3 regions of the Thauera sedimentorum genome follow, and region 3 is predicted to be linked to each of the others. Evidence: riboswitches for the same ligand, from Rfam matches in the RefSeq annotation. Region 3 holds a riboswitch; each other region holds the start of a gene.
The links. Region 3 has a riboswitch for cobalamin ahead of cobO (cob(I)yrinic acid a,c-diamide adenosyltransferase). Riboswitches for the same ligand answer to the same signal wherever they lie in the genome.
Positions count from the first base shown of each region.

Region 1: linked by a shared signal. The riboswitch ahead of bluB (5,6-dimethylbenzimidazole synthase) and the one ahead of cobO (cob(I)yrinic acid a,c-diamide adenosyltransferase) in region 3 are both predicted to bind cobalamin.
Region 2: linked by a shared signal. The riboswitch ahead of IAI53_RS03815 (ribonucleoside-diphosphate reductase subunit alpha) and the one ahead of cobO (cob(I)yrinic acid a,c-diamide adenosyltransferase) in region 3 are both predicted to bind cobalamin.

Region 1 is NZ_JACTAH010000002.1:45,669-52,079, reverse strand. Features, by position in the region: gene IAI53_RS09985 (ABC transporter substrate-binding protein) at 1-461, shown strand, start outside; gene cobA (uroporphyrinogen-III C-methyltransferase) at 516-1,370, shown strand; gene IAI53_RS09975 (cobyrinic acid a,c-diamide synthase CobB) at 1,363-2,649, shown strand; cobalamin riboswitch at 2,648-2,841, shown strand; gene bluB (5,6-dimethylbenzimidazole synthase) at 2,997-3,755, shown strand; gene IAI53_RS09965 (alpha/beta fold hydrolase) at 3,858-4,781, opposite strand; gene IAI53_RS09960 (TetR/AcrR family transcriptional regulator) at 4,800-5,396, opposite strand; gene IAI53_RS09955 (acetyl-CoA hydrolase/transferase family protein) at 5,476-6,411, opposite strand, start outside.
Region 2 is NZ_JACTAH010000001.1:852,604-859,014, reverse strand. Features, by position in the region: gene IAI53_RS03830 (MBL fold metallo-hydrolase) at 1-36, opposite strand, end outside; gene IAI53_RS03825 (DUF3096 domain-containing protein) at 308-463, opposite strand; gene IAI53_RS03820 (ribonucleotide-diphosphate reductase subunit beta) at 591-1,706, opposite strand; gene IAI53_RS03815 (ribonucleoside-diphosphate reductase subunit alpha) at 1,703-4,528, opposite strand; cobalamin riboswitch at 4,648-4,860, opposite strand; gene IAI53_RS03810 (acyl-CoA thioesterase) at 4,976-5,830, opposite strand; cobalamin riboswitch at 5,975-6,188, opposite strand; gene IAI53_RS03805 (patatin-like phospholipase family protein) at 6,234-6,411, opposite strand, start outside.
Region 3 is NZ_JACTAH010000002.1:750,555-756,965, forward strand. Features, by position in the region: gene IAI53_RS13305 (ABC transporter ATP-binding protein) at 1-665, opposite strand, end outside; gene IAI53_RS13310 (FecCD family ABC transporter permease) at 662-1,675, opposite strand; gene IAI53_RS13315 (ABC transporter substrate-binding protein) at 1,749-2,591, opposite strand; gene cobO (cob(I)yrinic acid a,c-diamide adenosyltransferase) at 2,591-3,202, opposite strand; cobalamin riboswitch at 3,363-3,584, opposite strand; gene acuR (acrylate utilization transcriptional regulator AcuR) at 3,690-4,325, shown strand; gene acuI (acrylyl-CoA reductase (NADPH)) at 4,382-5,365, shown strand; gene IAI53_RS13335 (peroxidase-related enzyme) at 5,422-6,000, shown strand; gene IAI53_RS13340 (FIST signal transduction protein) at 6,140-6,411, opposite strand, start outside.

The sequences.
Region 1 (6,411 bases), 700 kb from region 3:
CCGAGGCGATGCTCGCCGAACTGGGGCACGCCAGCGGCGTGCCCGACGTCGATGCCCGGGTAGCCGCCTTCCGCCGCGACTGGCAGGCCGCCGCCGCACGGGTGGGCGGCAAGGGGCGGCGCGTGCTGGTGCTGTCGGCGTGCAGCGCGATGCCGTATTCCTTCGGCCGCGCCCACTTCGTCGGCGACGTGTTCGCGCATGCCGGCTTCGAGCTGGTGGAGAGCGCGCCGCGCATCCGCCACATCCGCCCCGGCGAGGAGTACGAGGATCTGCTCACCGCGGTCGACCGGCTGCAGCCGGACGTGGTGTTCTCGCTCGACCGCACCGATGCCCAGCAATGCAACGCCCTGCTCGGCCTGCTGCCGGTGCCGGTGATCCACCTCGTCGGGGAGAATTTCTTCCAGCCGGGCGCGCGCGTGCTGGCCGGGCTGGCGGAACTGGCCGACAAGGCGGGCCGATAGGCGCTATGTTGACAGCGAAACCATGTCCCTGGTCCCGCCACACCGAGAGCAAGCATGTCCCTGCCTGAACTTGCCAGCGCCCGTCCGGGGCCGCAACCCGGTCATGTCTACCTGGTCGGCGCCGGCCCCGGCGACCCGGAGTTGCTCACCCTGCGCGGCGCGCGCCTGGTGGCCGGTGCCGAGGTGGTGGTGTACGACAATCTGGTCAGTCCGCTCATCGTCGAGCTCGCGCCCGCTGCGGCCGCGCGCATCTACGTCGGCAAGAAGGCCGCCGACCACACCCTGCCGCAGGACGAGATCAACGCCCTGCTGGTGCGTCATGCGCGCGCCGGGCGGCGGGTGGTGCGGCTGAAGGGCGGCGACCCCTTCATCTTCGGGCGCGGCGGTGAGGAGATGGAGACGCTGATGGCCGCGGGGATCACCGTGGAGGTGGTGCCCGGCGTGACTGCGGCGGCGGGCATCGCCGCCTACGCCGGCATCCCGCTCACCCACCGCGACCATGCGCAGTCGGTGGTGTTCGCCACCGGCTTCCTCAAGGACGGCGCGCTGGAGCTGGACTGGCCGATGCTCGCCCGCCCCAATCAGACCCTGGTGATCTACATGGGCATCTCGCGCCTGGGCGAGATCTGCGCCCGCCTGGTCGAACACGGCCTGCCGGCGAGCACGCCGGCAGGCGTCATCGAGCGCGGCACCACCGCACAGCAGCGCGTGGCGGTGGCTACGCTGGCCGACCTGGCCGGGCAGGTCGCGCGGGCCGGCATCCGTCCGCCCGCGCTCACCGTAGTGGGCGGGGTGGTGGGCCTGTACCCGCGCCTGGCCTGGTTCCAGCCGGACGCGGGCGAGCCGCCGGCACACCCGCCGCACGCCGGCTGCAGCGCCATCCACCGCGGGGAGGCCGCCGATGACTGAACGCTGCCCGGCGCTCTTCGTCGCCGCTCCCGCCTCCGGCCAGGGCAAGACCACGGTCACCGCCGCGCTCGCCCGCCTGCACGCCCGCCAGGGGCGGCGGGTGCGGGTGTTCAAGTGCGGCCCGGACTTCCTCGACCCGCAGATCCACGCGGTGGCCAGCGGCGCACCGGTGTACAACCTGGATCTGGGCATGTGCGGCGAACAGGATGCCGCCTGGCGGCTGCACGCCGCGGCGCGCGAGGCCGACCTGATCCTGGTCGAAGGCGTCATGGGCCTGTACGACGGCGGACCCTCGGGAGCCGACATCGCCCAGCGCTTCGGCATCCCGGTGATGGCGGTGATCGACGCCAGCGCGATGGCGCAGACCTTCGGCGCGGTGGCCTACGGGCTGGCGCATTACCGGCCCGGCCTGCCGTTCTCCGGCGTACTTGCCAACCGGGTGGGCAGCGCGCGCCACGCCGACATGCTGCGCGCGGCGCTGCCGGACGGCATGCGCTGGTACGGCGCGGTGCCGCGCGAAGCCGGCGCGGCCCTGCCCGAGCGCCATCTCGGCCTGCTGCAGGCCGCCGAGATCGCCGATCTGGCCGAGCGCCTGGACCGCATGGCCGACGCGCTGGCCGCCACCGGCGCGGGCGAACTGCCGCCGCCGGTCGACTTCGCCCCGGTGGCCGCGCCCGCGCCGGCGCCGCTGCTCGCCGGGCGCACCGTGGCAGTGGCGCGCGATGCGGCCTACGGCTTCATCTACCCGGCCAACCTCGACACGCTCACCGCGCTCGGCGCGCGTCTGGCCTTCTTCTCGCCGCTGGCCGGCGAGCGCCTGCCGGAATGCGATGCGGTCTGGCTGCCCGGCGGCTATCCGGAACTGCACGGTGAGCGTCTGGCCGCGAATACCGGCTTCTGGACCGACCTGCGCGCGCATGTGGACGCCGGCAAGCCCTTGCTGGCCGAGTGCGGCGGCATGATGAGCCTGTTCGATGCGGTGGTGGACAAGGCCGGCGTGACGCATGCCTTCGGCGGCCTGCTGCCCGGCCGCGCGGTGATGCAGCCGCGTTTGGCGGCGCTCGGCATGCAGGAGGCCGAACTGCCGGAAGGCCGCCTGACCGGTCACACCTTCCATTACTCCAAGACCGAGACAGCGCTCGCGCCGCTCTGCCGCGCGCAGCGCCCGGACGGCGGCGAGGGCGAGGCGATCTACCGCCGCGGCCGGCTCACCGCCTCCTACGTGCATTTCTATTTCCCGTCCGCGCCGGAGGTGGCCGCCCGCCTGCTGACGAACTGATCTTTCACCGTTTCGAGGTGCCCGCGCATGACGCGCGGGAGAATCGGGAAGGCGGTGCGATTCCGCCACGTGCCCAGCGCCGTGTTGGGGACCGTCCGGGCAAGCGCAAGCAGCCACTGGCCGAACAGGCCGGGAAGGCGTCCGGACGGGACGAACCTCAGTCGGAAGACCGGCCTCGAGACGCGACCCGCAGCGGCGTGGAAAGCCGCTGTCCACGTGGACTGTCCGAACGGATTGTCCACCGCGCGTAGGAGCGGGCTTGCCCGCGATAGGGTGGTTCCGGATGCAAATGAAGCCGCATCGCGGGCAAGCCCGCTCCTACCGCTGCTCTTACCAAGGGGACTACGATGAGCAGCCCATTGCAGCAGATCCAGACCCATCCCGCCTTCGACGACGCCGAGCGCGCCGCGGTGTACCGGGCCATCTTCACCCGCCGTGACGTGCGCGGCGAGTTCCTCCCCGACCCGGTGCCGGACGAGGTGCTGGCGCGCATCCTCGCCGCCGCCCACCATGCGCCCTCGGTCGGCTTCATGCAGCCGTGGGACTTCGTCGTGGTGCGTTCGCCCGAGGTCAAACGGCGGGTGCATGCGGCCTTCACGGAGGCGCACGCGGAAGCCGCCCTGATGTTCGAGGGCGAGCAGCGCACCACCTACCGCAAGCTCAAGCTCGAAGGCATCCTCGAAGCACCGGTGAACCTGTGCCTGACCTGCGACCGCGAACGCCACGGTCCGGTGGTGGTGGGGCGCACCCACATCAAGACCATGGATCTGTACAGCACGGTGTGCGCGGTGCAGAACCTGTGGCTCGCCGCGCGCGCCGAAGGTCTGGGGGTGGGCTGGGTGAGCATCTTCCACCAGCGCGCGCTGCGCGAGGCGCTCGGCATCCCCGCCGGCATCACCCCGGTGGCCTACCTGTGCATCGGCCACGTCAGCCACTTCTACCGCAAGCCAGAACTGGAAGCTGCCGGCTGGCTGCCGCGCCTGCCGATCGAGCAGCTGCTGCACTTCGACCGCTGGCAGGGCGCGGCGGGCGAAGCGGACGAGGCGCTGGTCGACGCGGTGCGCGACACGCAGGCGGTACTTGCCGCGGGCGGGCCGCTGGGCTGAAGCGGAGGGCGTGTGTCGTAGGAGCGGCCTTGGCCGCGATGCGGCGGCGGTTTCCTTGCCGGCCGCATCGTGGGCAAGCCCGCTCCTGCCCTGTGCGCCCGCTCAGTAGAGCGGTGCCGGCTCCGGCAGGCGTGGCAGTTCGGCGGGCAGGGCGTGCTCCTGTCCGCCGATGAAGGCCGCTGCGGCGCTTACCACGCCGTGGTCGCGCAGGATGCGGTGATGGCCCAGGTCCCAGGTTCGGATCAGGCGGGCTGTGGGCATGCGCGCGGTGAGGCGCTGGCTGTGCTCGAAGGGGACGTCCGGGTCGGCCGCATCATGTACGAAGAGCGCCGGGATGCGCACCTGCGCCAGTTCCTCGCTGCGGTCGATCTCGGCGAAACGCAGGCCGTAGCGGCGCTCCAGGCGCTCGCGCATGGCCTCGCGCACCCGTGCACTGATGCCGAGCAGACGGGCGAAGTGGTGGGCGTATTCGTTCATCGATGCGGGCGGGGCGACGAACACCGCGCGCTCCAGCACCAGGCCGCGGCGCAGTGCGAGCGCCAGCACGCCAGCGCCCAGCGAGTGGCCGACCGCCGCGCTGAACGGTCCATGGGTGCGCACCACCGCTTCGAGGGCGCGCAGCATGTCCGGTAGCGCCACCGCGCCGCCGCCGCTGGCGCCGTGGCCCGGCTGGTCGTACCACACCACACGATGGCCGCGGGCGAGCAGCGGCTCGACGAAGCTGCCCATCTGCACCGCGCGCCCGCCCCAGCCGTGCGCCAGCAGCACGGCCGGCGCGTCGGCCGGACCGGCCTGCCATACCGCGATCTCGCGTCCATCGGCGCTCACCGTGTCACGCCGCGCGGCGACCGTCACGCTGCGACGCCCGGCATAGCGCGGCGGGCGGGTGAACAGACGCTCGGCCTGTCGTACCGCGAGACCCGGGAGGAGGCGGGAGAGGGTGCCGAAATAGGCGCGCAGCAGGGCATGCAGGGAAGTGTTCAGCACGACCGTGCTATTTCTGGGCGAGGCGAAAGCGGTGCTCATGGTGGTACTCCGGGCAGCTCAGGGGGTGGGTGAAGCCGCGGCAATCAGCCGTGCGAAGGCCGCGCGCGCGTGCGCGGCCGCGGTGTCGCGGTGCATCAGCCGCTTCTGGTGGTAGTAGGCGAAGACGATGCCGAGCAGATCGAAGACGATCTGACCGACGTCGAGGTCGGCGCGCAGGTGGCCTTCGCCGATGGCCAGTTCGACCGCACGGGCCATGGACTGCTCGAGCCGCGTGTAGTGGCCGACCACCGCGTCGTGCATCGGGCCGGGCTTGTCGTCGAATTCCACCGCCGCGGCTTGCATCGGACAGCCATGCGCCAGCCCGCTGCGCACCGTCCATTCCAGCCAGTTGTCGAACAGCGCGCGCAGCCGCGGCAGGCCGCGCGGCTGGCTGAGGGCGGGGACGAACACCGCTTCGGCGAAGCGCTCGGCGGCCAGTCCGACCGCCGCGACCTGCAGGTCCTCGCGCGAGCCGAAGTGGGCGAACAGGCCGCTCTTGGACAGACCGCAGCGTTCGGCCAGCGAGCCGATGGTGAGCGACTCGAAGCCGGCAGCGCTCGCCTGGGCGAGCGCGGCTTCGAGGATCGCATTGCGGGTGTGTTCGCCTTTGTTCATGGCTGAAAAATACGAACGGTCGTGCTAAATGTCAAGCTTGCCGTTCGGCGGCCCGAGCCCGGGCCGCCGAATTGCCGGCTCAGAGCAGCTGCAGTTGCCGTGCGGCCTGGCGCAGTTCGCCGCGGAAGTCCGGATGGGCGATGCCGATCAAGGCCTCGGCGCGCTGCTTGGCGGTCTTGCCGCGCAACTGGGCCACGCCGTATTCGGTGACCACGTAGTTGATGTCGTTCTTGCTGGTGGTCACGTGGGTGCCGGGGGTGAGCGTGGGCACGATGCGCGAGATGCTGTTGGCCTTGGCGGTGGACGGCAGCACGATGAAGGCCTTGCCGTCGCGCGAGCGGTTGGCGGCGCGCACGAAATCCACCTGGCCGCCCGTGCCGGAGTAGGGCTGCGGACCCAGGCTCTCCGAGCCGCACTGGCCGAGCAGGTCGATCTGCAAGGTAGCGTTGATCGCGCACAGCTTGTCGTTGCGCGCCGCGATGTATGGGTCGTTGGTGAACTCGACCGGGTGCATCTCCAGCATCGGGTTGCGATGCAGGAAGCGGTACAGGCGGCGCGAGCCGAGCGCGAAGGTGGCGACCATCTTGCCGGGCATGAAGGTTTTGCGCCGGTTGGTGACCGCGCCGGCCTCGACCAGGGAGAGGATGCCGTCGCCGATCATCTCGGTGTGGATGCCGAGGTCGTGCTTGTGCTTGAGCTGCATGACCACCGCGTCCGGAATGCCGCCGTAGCCGATCTGCAGCGTGGCGCCGTCGTCGATCATGTCGGCGACGTACTGGCCGATCGCCTCCTGCACCGCGCCGATGGCCGGCAGGCCGACTTCGAAGAGCTCGTCGGCGCTCTCCACCAGCGCGGCGACCTGGGAGACGTGCACATGGCAGTCGCCGTTGGCGAAGGGTACATTGGGGTTCACTTCCAGCACCACCGCGCGCGCGCGGCGCACCGCGGCCATGGTGTAGTCGGGCGCCAGCGAGAGCGCGAAGTAGCCGTGCTCGTCCATCGGCGAGGCCATGCT
Region 2 (6,411 bases), on a different contig from region 3:
GCACATCACCATCGCTACCGCCCGCAGGACACCCATGACCGCCACCTCGCATCGGAATATCGGCATACGCTAACGGATCGTCGCCGCGCGGTCGATCTGCGCCGCAGCATGACGGCACCGGGCCCAAAGGGAAGAAGTCCAGTGCAGTGCGGCACTTGAGAGGCGCCGCTGCGCTACGGCACATCCTGTAGGAGCGGCCTTGGCCGCGATTCCAGCGTTGGTGCCACCGAAAGCCGTATCGCGGCCAAGGCTGCTCCTACTCGACTGGCCCCGTCAACCCAGGTCCGGCCCTGCGTGCCGCATCGCCCTAGCGCAGGTGGATGCTGCCGATCCCCAGCAGCCCCATCACCCCGATGATGATCAGGTAGAGCGCGACGATGTAGTTGAGCAGCTTGGGCACCAGCAGGACCAGGATGCCGGCGATCAGCGCCAGCAGCGGAGCGAGGCTGATGTTGATGTTCATGACTTGTTCTCCCTATGACATCGACCACCAGCTTGCATGCCGGCGGTGCAGGAGGGCGGAGTGTGCCGTCCCGGCGCAAGCCAGGCAAGGCACTCCCTCCGGCACCGCCGCCGACGGTCGCCGCACGCTACTCCCAGCTCAGCGCCCCGCCGGTCTGGTACTCGGTGACCCGGGTTTCGAAGAAGTTCTTCTCCTTCCGCAGGTTGGCCTGCTCATCCAGCCAGCAGAGCACGTTCTGCGCGCCCGGGAAGGGTTCGTCCAGGCCCAGCTGGCGGGCGCGGCGGTTGGCGATGAAGCGGAACTGGCCGACGTGCTGCGCGGCTGAGTAGCCGAGGATGGGCTCGCGCAGGATGAACGCCGCGTAGGCCGCTTCCGCGGCCTCGGCCTCGTCCCACAGTTCGCGCAGGCGCACCGGGTCGAGGGTGAGGTTCTCTTCCTGCAGCAGCTGGCGCACCACGCGGATGCCGAAGGCGCAATGCAGCACCTCGTCGCGCATGATGTACTGCAGCTGCTCGGCGGCGCCCTTCATCAGCCCGCGGCGCTGCAGGGCGAAGATCGGGGTGAAGCCGTTGTAGAACCAGCAGCCCTCGAAGATGCCGGCAAAGAACAGGTAGGAGAGCGCGAACTCATGCAGGTTGTCGCGGTTCCTCAGGTCGAAGTCGGAACGCATCACCCGCTCCAGCCTGCGGTTGGCGAGCGCGATCTTGCCGTGGATCTCGGGCACCACGCGGTAGCGGTTGTAGATCTCCTGCTGGTCCAGGCCCAGGCTCTCGATGCAGTGCTGGTAGGTCCAGGTGTGCAGCGCCTCCTCGTACACCTGACGGGCCTGGTAGATCTGCAGTTCGGGCGCGCTCATCTTCTCCATCACCGCCAGGCCGATGTTGCGCATGGCGAGGATGTCGGAGGTGGTCAGGTAGGCCAGCACGTTCTCGAACACGTGGCGTTCGGCCGGCGTGAGCTTGTGGTGGTAGTCGTGCACGTCCTGCGCCATGGAGATTTCCAGCGGCGTCCAGTGGTTCTTGTTGGCGTTGAGGAAGAACTCCCAGGCCCACGGGTAGCGGAAGGGCGCAAGCTGGTTGATGTCGGCGTGGCCATTGACCACGCGCTTGTCCATCGGGTTGACCGGGGCGAGCGCGGGGCGCGGGGTCAGTGGTACGGCCAGCTCGGCAGAGAGCTCCGCAGGGGCGGAGGGTGCCGGGCGCGCCGGCGCATCGTCCCAGTCATCGAAGCGGAAGGCACTCATTGGCAGGCCTCGCAGTCCGGGTTGTCGATGGCGCAGAACTGCGCTTCGGCGGCCGGTTCCGCGCCGCGCGCGCCGGTCTTCTCCATCGCCGTGGCGCCCAGGGTGCGTAGGTAGTACGTGGTCTTCAGCCCGCGCGTCCACGCCAGCCGGTACAGCTCGTCGAGCTTGCGCCCGGATGGCGCGGCGACGTAGAGGTTGAGCGACTGCGCCTGGTCGATCCACTTCTGGCGACGCGCGGCGGCTTCCACCAGCCAGGCCGGGTCGGTCTCGAAGGCGGTGGCGTAGCGGGCCTTGAGCTCGGCGGGCACACGGTCGATGGGGGCGAGCGAGCCGTCGAAGTACTTGAGGTCGGCGATCATCACGTCATCCCACAGCTCGAGCGCCTTCAGTTCCTCCACCAGGTATTCGTTGACCACGGTGAACTCGCCCGACAGGTTGGATTTGACGTAGAGGTTCTGGTAGTCCGGCTCGATCGAGGCCGACACGCCGACGATGTTGGCGATGGTGGCGGTCGGCGCGATCGCCACGCAGTTGGAGTTGCGCATGCCGTGGCGCGCAATGCGTTCGCGCAGCGCCTCCCAGTCGAGCGCGCCGCCGCGCTCGACCTCGACGAAGCCGCCGCGCGACTCGGCCAGCAGCGCCAGGGTGTCGGCCGGCAGCACGCCGCGCGACCACAGGCTGCCCTCGTAGCTCGAATAGCGCCCGCGCTCCTCGGCCAGCTCGGTCGAGGCCAGGTAGGCGTGGTAGCACAGCGCCTCGGCGGAGACGTCGGCAAAGGCCACCGCCTCGTCGGACGCATAGGCCACGCCCATGCGGTGCAGGCAGTCGGCAAAGCCCATCATCCCCAGGCCCACCGGGCGGTGGCGCAGGTTGGAGGTGCGCGCCTTGGGGGTGGCGTAGTAGTTGATGTCGATGACGTTGTCGAGCAGGCGCATGGCGCTGCGCACCGTGCGCGCGAGCTTGTCGTGATCCAGCGTCCAGCGCCCGTCAGCGCCCTGCACCAGATGGGCCGGCAGGTTCACCGAACCGAGGTTGCACACCGCGGTCTCGTCGGCCGAGGTGTTCAGGGTGATCTCGGTGCACAGGTTGGAGCTATGCACCACGCCCACATGCTGCTGGGGCGAACGCACATTGCAGGCGTCCTTGAAGGTGATCCACGGATGCCCGGTCTCGAACAGCATGGTGAGCATCTTGCGCCACAGCTGCAGCGCGGGGATTTTCTTGAACAGCTTCAGCTCGCCGCGCGCGGCGCGCTCCTCGTAGCCCAAGTAGGCGGCCTCGAAATCGCGCCCGAAACGCTCATGCAGGTCGGGCACGTCCACCGGCGAGAACAGCGTCCATTCGCCGCCCTCCATCACCCGCTTCATGAACAGATCCGGAATCCAGTTGGCGGTGTTCATGTCGTGGGTGCGGCGGCGCTCGTCGCCGGTGTTCTTGCGCAGCTCGAGGAATTCCTCGATGTCCAGGTGCCAGCTCTCCAGGTAGGCACACACCGCCCCCTTGCGCTTGCCGCCCTGGTTCACCGCCACCGCGGTGTCGTTGACCACCTTGAGGAAGGGGATCACCCCCTGGCTCTTGCCGTTGGTGCCGCGGATCAGGCTGCCCAGCGCGCGCACCGGGGTCCAGTCGTTGCCCAGGCCGCCGGCGAACTTCTGCAGCAGGGCGTTTTCCTTGATCGCCTGGTAGATGCCTTCCAGGTCGTCGGCCACTGTGGTGAGGTAGCACGAAGACAGCTGCGAGTGCCGCGTGCCGCTGTTGAACAGCGTCGGCGTGCTGCTCATGAAGTCGAAGGTCGCGAGCAGGCGATAGAACTCGATGGCGCGCGCCTCGCGGTCGATCTCGTTGAGCGCCAGGCCCATCGCCACGCGCATGAAGAAGGTCTGTGGCAGCTCGATGCGGGTGTTGTCCACGTGCAGGAAGTAGCGGTCGTAGAGCGTCTGCAGGCCGAGGTAGTTGAAGCGCAGGTCGTTGGTCGCATCGAGCGCGGCAGCCAGGCGCGCCAGGTCGTACTCGCCCAGGCGCGGGTCGAGCAGCGCGGCTTCGATGCCGCGCTTGATCAGCGCAGGGAAGCACTCGGCGTAGCCGGCGACCATGTCTGCTTGGCTTGCCGCGCGGCCCAGCACTTCCGCACGCAGGCTGTCGAGCAGCAGGCGGGCAGCGACCTTGGCGTAGTCCGGCTCGCGCTCGATCAACGTGCGCGCGGCCAGCACCAGCGCCTGGCGCACCGCCGCCAGCGGCACGCCGTCGTAGAGGTTGGTCAGCGCGTGCTCGAGCACGGTGTCGGGCGACACGCCGCGCAAACCTTCGCAGGCTTCGACGCAGCGCGCGCGCAGCACCGCGCGCTCCAGCGGGATGCGGCGCTCGCCATCGACCGCATGCAGCAGCGGCTCGGCGGCCGCCTGCCCGCCACCGGCGGCGGCTTCGGCCGCGCGCTCGGCCGCGCGCCGTTCGCGGTACAGCACGTAGGCGCGCGCCACGTCGTGGCAGCCTTCGCGCATCAGCGCGAGTTCCACCTGGTCCTGGATGTCCTCGATGTGCACCGTGCCGCCGCCCGGCAGGCGGCGGGTGAGCGCCTGCACCACGGCGCTGGTCAGCCGGGCCACCAGGTCACGCACCCGCGCGGAGGCCCCGCCCTGCCCGCCTTCGACGGCGAGGAAGGCCTTGGTCATCGCCAGCGCGATCTTGTCGGCATTGAAGGGCACGATCGCACCGTTGCGGCGGATCACCTCAAAGGCGCGCGCCGCCTGTGCCAGCTCGGACGGCGGCGGGCCCTTGCGGGGGACGGAGGATTCGGTTTCGGTATGGCTGGCGACTGCCTGCATGCTTGCACTCCCGTAGCATCGGAAGCGGTATGCCGGCACGACGGGACGCACTGCGGACGGGGCCGCACGCTCCGCCATGGAGACACCCCGCCCCAGGTCAGAAAACCGGCCCGCGGATCGGGGCCGGAACGGCGTCGGCAGGTCTCCTGGCTCACGGGTCCTCGCCCGCCACCGGCCTTCCCGGAAGACGCAGCTTCCAGTGGCTCGAATCGGTGGCGGACTCGCCGTCTACAGTTGCGGGGGCAGCTCCGGCATCGGGGCGCGCATCGCTGTGCGCCCCTGACCGGATTCCCTCTTCATCCCTTGCGGGAACCGTCGCGATGGACAGTGTAGCGCCGTGCCGGCTTGCCGTACAAGCCGAACACACTATCTACAGCCCATTTTTCCAATGAACACACTACATTTAGTAGATAAAGCGGCGCGAATCTAAGCTCCGTGCCGCCGCGCTCAGCAAGTGGGTTCGGCCGGCTGGGGCACCGGCACCGGGCGACCGTCATAGCCGAGCGCGACCATCGTGAAGCGGCCACGGGTACACAGGCGACGCTGGCCGGTGAGCAACTCCTCCGCATGCATGATCACCTCCACGCTCATCGAGCTATTGCCCACCCGCAACACGCGGGCGGCCAGATCGACGATCTCGCCTTCGAGCACCGGCGCATGGAAATCGATGCGCTCAGACGCGGCCATGACCACCGGCATGCGTGCATGGCGCGCCGCGGCGACGAAAGCAGCCTTTCCGAGCCAGGCCAGCGCCTGGCCGCCGAACAAGGTGCCGAAGTGGTTGGTGTGCCCGGGAAAGACCATCTCCACCATCGATGAAACGGGACCGATGCCTTCGGGCCCGGGCGACGCCAACTCCACCGCATTCGGCCGCGCCCGTTCCCCTCCCACCGCAACCAGCGTGAACCGGCCGCCCAGGCTGTCATGACGCTCACCGGTCGCAAGGTCCTCGGCGATCACCCGAACCTCCACGTCCACCGAGCGCGTACCGCGCCGCACCACCTCACCCGCCAGTTCGACCAGTCGCCCTTGCGCGACCGGTGAGCGGAAATCGATCTGCCCGCTGCACGCGGTAACCATCGGCCGGCGGGTGGCGCGCGTGGCCACAAGGAAGGCGAGCTTGTCCATCATGGACAGCGCCGCTCCACCGAACAGCGTGCCGTGGTGATTGGCCTGCTCGGGAAACACCATGTCGACCATCAGGGTCGGCGTGGCCGAACCGTGGGCATCTTCCGGGAAAGTGTGACGATTGTCGTCGGCCGTCCCCACGACGGCCATGAACCCTTGCTGTTGCATGCGCATCTCCTGTGTGCATGGGACAGGAGGAGGCACGCTCAGAGGGGGGCGGACCGGTGGCGCCGGCGCCCGCGCGACGCATCCGCCGGGTCGACGACCTGGCAACATGACATTCACGCTCCTCCGGGGACACCCCGCCCCTGTCAGGATTGATTGACGTTGCACACGGCAGGTCTCCTGGCTCGCGGGTCATCGCGTCGCGCCAGCCTTCCCGGCAGAATCGCCAGTGGCATGGATTTGGCACGCAGCTCGCCGCTCACAGTTGCGGGGGCAGCTCCGGATTCAATGCGCCAGGCACGTCACCGGATTCCCTTTTAATCGCGGTCGGCATTCCGACCAGCAAACCGTAGGCGGTGCGCAGCTTAGCCGGCGCGCCAAAGGCATGTCAAACGGGCGTCACCCACGGTCCTCAGTACGGCTGGCCGAACAGCAGGTAGTAGCGCGGCTCGCCCACCCGCGATGCGTAGGCCATGCCCACGTAGAGCGGCCCCAGCACGGTGTCGGCGCCGAGAAACAGCGACATCGAGCTGCGCGAACCGGGAGAGGCCGCGTCCAGGGCATAGTTGCGCAGGTTTCCCCACTCCACC
Region 3 (6,411 bases):
AGCACCCGGCGCGGTTCGCCGCAGGCCACCGCGCGGCCGGCGTGCATCAGCAGCACGCGGTCGCAGAAGCGGCTGGCGAGGGTGAGGTCGTGCAGCACCACGACGATGCTGCGGCCGAGCGCGCACTGGCGGCGCAGCAGCTCCATGACGCTGAGCTGGTGGTAGGGGTCGAGCGCGGCGACCGGCTCGTCGGCGAGCAGCAGCGGCGCTTCCACCGCCAGCGCGCGGGCCAGGCGGGCGAGGGCGCGCTCGCCGCCGGAGAGGCGGTCGAGGCGGCGCTCGGCCAGGGCGTCGAGATGCATGTGGGCCAGCGCCGCGTCCACCGCCGCGCGGCCGGCAGCGTCATTGCGGCCGTGGGGCAGGCGGCCCAGCGCGACGAAGTCGCGCACCGTGAGCGGCCACGCGGCCTGGTCGCCCTGGGCCAGGTAGGCGAGCCGGGTGGCGCGCGCCTGGGGCGACAGGCGGGCGAGCGCGGTGCCGGCAAGACGCGCCTCGCCCTCGTGCGGGACGAGCTGGGCGAGGGCGCGCAACAGGCTGCTCTTGCCCGCGCCATTGGGGCCGATCAGGCCGAACAGCTCGCCGCGCGCGATGGCGAGCGAGACCCCGTCTACCAGGGTCGCGGCGCCGCGGCGCAGGGTGATGGCGTCGGCTTCGAGCAGGGTCACGGCTGCGCTCCGATGCGCTCGCGCAGCACCAGCGCGAGAAAGAAAGGCGCGCCGATCAGCGCCGTGACCACGCCCAGCATCAACTCGAAGCCGCCGCTCACCAGGCGCAGCACCACGTCGGCGGCGAGCAGCAGCAGCGCGCCGCCCAGCGCGCTGGCGACCAGCAGGCGCGCTGGGTGGTAGCCCACCGCGCGGCGCAGCATGTGCGGCACCACCAGGCCGACGAAGCCGATCGCCCCGGTCACGGCGACGCTGGCGCCCACGCACAGGGCGGTGCCGAGCACCACCCGCGCGCGCAGGCGGGCGAGGCTCACGCCCAGGCTGGCGGCCTCGTCCTCGCCCAGCGTCAGGGCGTCGAGCGAGCGCGCGCAGGACAGCAGCAGGGCGAGGCCGGTGAGCACGAAGGGCAGTGCCAGGCGGATTTCGTCGAAGCTGCGGTCGGCCAGCGAGCCGAGCAGCCACAGCACGATGTCCTGCACGTCGGTGGGGTTGGGGGCGAGGTTGATCGCCAGCGAAGTGAGCGCGGCGGCGAGCGAGGACAGCGCGACCCCGGCGAGGATCAGCGTGAGGTTGCCCGCGCCGCGGCGCGCGACCAGGTAGAGCACCGCGGTGGCGAGCGCGGCGCAGCCCATCGCCGCGGCCGGCAGCAGCCAGATGTTGATCGCGGCGAAGCCGAAGTACAGGCACAGCACCGCGCCCAGGCTGGCGCTGGCGCTCACTCCCAGCAGGCCGGGCTCGGCGAGCGGATTGCGCAGCAGGCCCTGCAGCGCGGCGCCGGCCATGCCCAGCGAGGCGCCGACCAGGATGGCGAGCAGCACGCGCGGCAGGCGGATCTCGGCGACGATGGTGTGACGGCGCTGCAGCAGTTCGTCGGCGACCGTGTCGCCGCCCGGCAGCAGGGCGCCGGCGATGTCGGCGAGGCCGAGCGGCACCGGGCCGATGGCGAGCGAGGCCAGCGCGAGCAGCGCCAGCGCGGCGAGCAGGGCGCCGTTCAAGCGGGCGCTGCTCATTGGGCACCCTTGGCGCTGCGCGCCGTCCCGCCAGGCGGGAGCGAGCGCTGCTTGGGGCGGCCCGGCGCAGCGCTCATCGGTGCGCCTCCTTGGAGGTTACGCGGCGCAGGCCGGCGGCGAGCTCTTCGGCGGCCTCGACCAGCTGCCAGTTGCTGCAGCCCCAGTCGTTGTGGGTGAGCGCCAGCGTCGGGCGGGTGGCGGCCACCTCCCGCATCTGCGGATGGCGGCTCAAGCCGGCGCGCGCGTAGGCGCCGTCGTGCACCATCTGGCTGGTGACCAGAAGTTCGGGCGGGTTGGCGACCACCTCTTCCAGCGCGGCGCGGCCCCAGCCCTGGCGCCCGTTCGCGGCGGCGTGGTTGGCGAGGCCGGCGGCCTGCAGCACCGCGTCCACATGGGTGCCGGCGCCGGCGGTGCCGCCATTGGGGCGCAGGTAGAGCGCGCTCGGGCGTGTAGCGTCGCCCCGCAGGGCGGCCAGCCGTGCCTGCACCTCGCCGACCAGGGCCTCGGCGGCGGCGCCGCGGCCGATGGCCTCGCCCACCTTGCGCGTGCTGGCGAAGATGCCGTCCCAGTCGTTGGGGAAGGGCACGGTGACGATCGCAATGCCGTGGCGGGCGAACAGCGCCTGCTGGTGGCGTGCCTGCCAGCGTCGCGAGGCGAGCACCACGTCGGGCCGTGCGGCGATCACTTCCTCGGCGCTGCCGCTGTTGGCGGCGAAGTGCGCGGCGCGCGCGGCGAGCGAGGAGCGCGCCGGGTCCTGGCTTTTCAGGGACACCGAGACGATCTGCGCCGGGTCGGCGAGCGAGAGCAGCAGCACGTCGGCGCACAGATTGGTGGACATCACCCGCGGCAGCGGGCCGGCTGCCGCCGCAGCGAGCGGCGCGGCAGCCAGCAGCAGGGCGGCGAGCCGGTGGCGCATCAGAAGTCGATGCCGGCCTGGGCCTTCACGCCGGCCTTGAAGGCGTGTTTGCGGTCGGCGATCTCGCTTACCGTGTCGGCCAGCTCGACCAGCTCGGGCTTGGCGGCGCGGCCAGTGACGATCACGGTCTGCATCGGCGGGCGGTTCGCGATCGCAGCCAGCACCTCGGCGGTGTCGAGGTAGTTGTACTTCAGCATGTAGGTGAGCTCGTCGAGCAGCACCAGGTTCACCGCCGGGTCGCGCAGCATGCGCGCGGCCTGCGCCCATGCCTCGTCGGCAGCGCGCTTGTCGGCGTCCCAGTTCTGGGTGTTCCAGGTGAAGCCGGTGGCCATGGCGTGGTATTGCACGCCGGCGCCGGCCGGGCTCTGCTGCAGGAAGGTGACCTCGCCGGTGGCCTGGGTGCCCTTGATGAACTGCACCACGCCGGTGCGCTGGCCGTGGCCGAGTGCGCGGTACAGGGTGCCGAAGGCCGAGGTGGTCTTGCCCTTGCCGTTGCCGGTGATCAGGATGACGATGCCGCGTTCTTCCTGGGCGCGTGCGATGGCGGCGTCGACGACGTCCTTTTTGCGCTGCATGCGCTCGTTGTGGCTGTGCTTCTTGTCCTCGTCCATGGTCGGCGCTCCGAGTGTTCATGTCGAAGGTGCCGGGCGGGGAAGGACGAAACACGTCGGGCAGGACCGTTACGGACGGCTGCCCTGCACTGCGGCTGGCGAATGCTCGGGCTGAGGCGCCCACGGACCAGTCGGTGAATCGCCCACACCCCGGGGCACCTACCTTGTCGTCGATCGGGTCGGTCTTCTGGCTCGCCGTCGTCCGGAGGCCGCCGCCTTCCCGGGCGCGAGGGCCCAGTGGCGTGTGTGGCGGCTCCGTCAGGCTTACAGCAGCGGGGGCTGCGCCGGAATGGCGGGCGCGTTGTGCGCCGGCGTCACCGGACTTCCCGTTTCACCCCGGAGCGCGGATGCGCGACGGGGCTCCTGATCGATGCAGTGCGCAATATACGGCAAGCGCCTCGCGTCGGGCAATCTGTTCGGGGAGCCTTGGGCGAACGGCGGGCGACGGTCTTGCATTTTTCTAGACGAGCGGTCTAATATTCAGCCCATGGAAGCGCCCCCCGCCCTGCGCCGCCGTCCCGGCCGCCCCCCGAAACGCATCGACGACCGCCTCGATACCCGCGAGGCGCTGGTGCGCTGCGGCACCGAGGTGCTCACCGAGAAGGGCTTCGCCGCCACCGGCATCGACGAGGTGCTGCGCCGCGTGGGCGTGCCCAAGGGCTCCTTCTATCACTACTTCGACAACAAGGAAGCCTTCGGCCGCGCGGTCATCGACCAGTACGCCGCCTACTTCGCGCGCAAGCTCAACCGCTGCTTTTTCGATGCCTCGCGCCCGCCGCTGGCGCGCGTGCAAGCCTTCGTGGACGACGCCTGCGGCGGCATGGCGCGCTACGAATTCCGCCGCGGCTGCCTGATCGGCAACCTCGGCCAGGAGATGGCGGTGCTGCCCGAGGCCTACAGGGCCCGCCTGGAGGAGGTTTTCGAGGACTGGCAGGCGCGCCTGGCCGCCTGTCTGCATGAGGCCCGCAAGGCGGGAGAGATCGCGCCGCATGCGGACTGCGAGGCCCTCGCGGCCTTCTTCTGGATTGGCTGGGAGGGTGCGGTCTTGCGCGCCAAGCTCGCGCGCAGCGAGGCGCCACTGCGGCAGTTCGCCGCCGGCTTCCTCGCCGGCCTGCCGCGCTGATTCTTTTTACGAGTATTTCTAGACGACCGGTCTAGAACCACATGGAGGAGATGGACATGTTCAAGGCAATCCTGATTGAGAAGGACGACGCCGGTTACCGCGCACAACTCACCGAGCTGGCCGACGACGCGCTGCCGGAAGGCGACGTCACCGTGCGTGTGGCCTACTCGACGCTGAACTACAAGGACGGCCTGGCGATCACCGGCAAGGGCCCGGTGGTGCGCAAGTTCCCGATGGTGCCCGGCATCGACCTGGCCGGCACGGTGGAAGCCAGCAGCCACCCGGACGTCGCCGTGGGCGATGCGGTGGTGCTCAACGGCTGGGGCGTGGGCGAAGGTCATTGGGGCGGCCTCGCCCAGCGCGCCCGCCTCAAGGGCGACTGGCTGGTACCGCTGCCGTCCGCATTCACCGCCCGCCAGGCGATGGCCATAGGCACCGCGGGCTATACCGCGATGCTGTGCGTGATGGCGCTCGAACGCCACGGCGTGACCCCGGACCAGGGCGAGATTCTGGTGACCGGCGCCAACGGCGGGGTGGGTAGCGTGGCGGTGGCCGTGCTGGCCAAGCTGGGCTACACCGTGGTGGCCTCCACCGGCCGGCCGGACGAGGCCGACTTCCTCAAGACCCTGGGCGCCGCGGAGATCATCGACCGCGCCACCCTCAACGCCCCGGGCAAGCCGCTGGCGCGCGAGCGCTGGGCCGGTGCGGTGGACACCGTGGGCAGCCACACGCTCGCCAACGTGTGCGCCAGCACCCGCTACCGCGGCACCGTCACTGCCTGCGGGCTGGCGCAGGGCATGGATTTCCCCTCCACGGTGGCGCCCTTCATCCTGCGCGGTGTGACGCTGGCCGGCATCGACAGCGTGATGGCGCCGCGCGCCGAGCGCCTGGAGGCCTGGCAGCGCCTGGGGCGCGACCTGGATGTGGCCAAGCTTGAGCTGATCACCAGCGAGATCGGCCTGAGCGAGGTGATCGACACCGCCGGCCGCCTGATGGCCGGCCAGGTGCGCGGCCGCGTGGTGGTGGATGTGAACCGCTGAGCCGCAGGCAGATATTCGACACGCAATACGACGACAACCGTTTCAAGGAGACCAGCATGACCGACAAGATCAGCCGCTTCGCGGTGCCCGACCTCAACGCCCTGCCCGAAGACCTGCGCAACCGCATCCTCGGCGTTCAGGAAAAGGCCGGCTTCATTCCCAACGTATTCCTGATGCTCGCGCACCGCCCGGCCGAGTTCCGCGCCTTCTTCGACTATCACGACGCGCTGATGGAGAAGGATGTCGGCCTCACCAAGGCCGAGCGCGAGATGATCGTGGTGGCCACCTCGGGCGCCGGGCAGTGCCTGTACTGCGTGATCGCCCACGGTGCGGTGCTGCGCATCCGCGCCAAGAACCCGCGGGTGGCCGACCAGCTCGCCACCAACTACCGCAAGGCCGAGATCACCCCGCGCCAGCGCGCGATGCTGGACTTCGCCATCAAGCTGTCCACCCGCGGCGGCGAGATCGAGGAGGCCGACTTCGCAGCCCTGCGCGAGCACGGCTTCGACGACGAGGCGATCTGGGACATCGGCGCGATCACCGCCTTCTTCAGCATGAGCAACCGCCTGGTGCACCTCACCGGCACGCCGCCCAACGAGCAGTTCTACCTGATGGGGCGCGTGCCCAAGGGCTGATCGCCGCCGTCGATGGCGGCGGATGCCGGACCGCGGACGTCGCATGACGGTGCCGATGTAGGAGCGGCCTTGGCCGCGATCGCAACAGCGTTCTTGCCACGCGCCGCATCGCGGCCAAGGCCGCTCCTACGGGGGCGCTTTAGGCCGTGGTGGCAAACACCGTCAGTACCCCGGTGTAGCCGTACAGCCGGTCGCGGGCGATCTCGCCGGCGGCGTAGAAGCCGACCAGCGGCAGGTCCTCGCCGAACGCCTCGCGCAGTGCGCGCGCTTCGGCGTGCGGAGCGCCGAAATGCGCGCCGCCGCGCCCGGTGCAGCTCACGTACAGGGCGCCGGCGGCCTGCCGGCCGGTGCTCGCCAGTTCGGCGCGGATCTCGCTGGCGATGCGTACCAGGTCGGCCAGCGCCGCGCCGG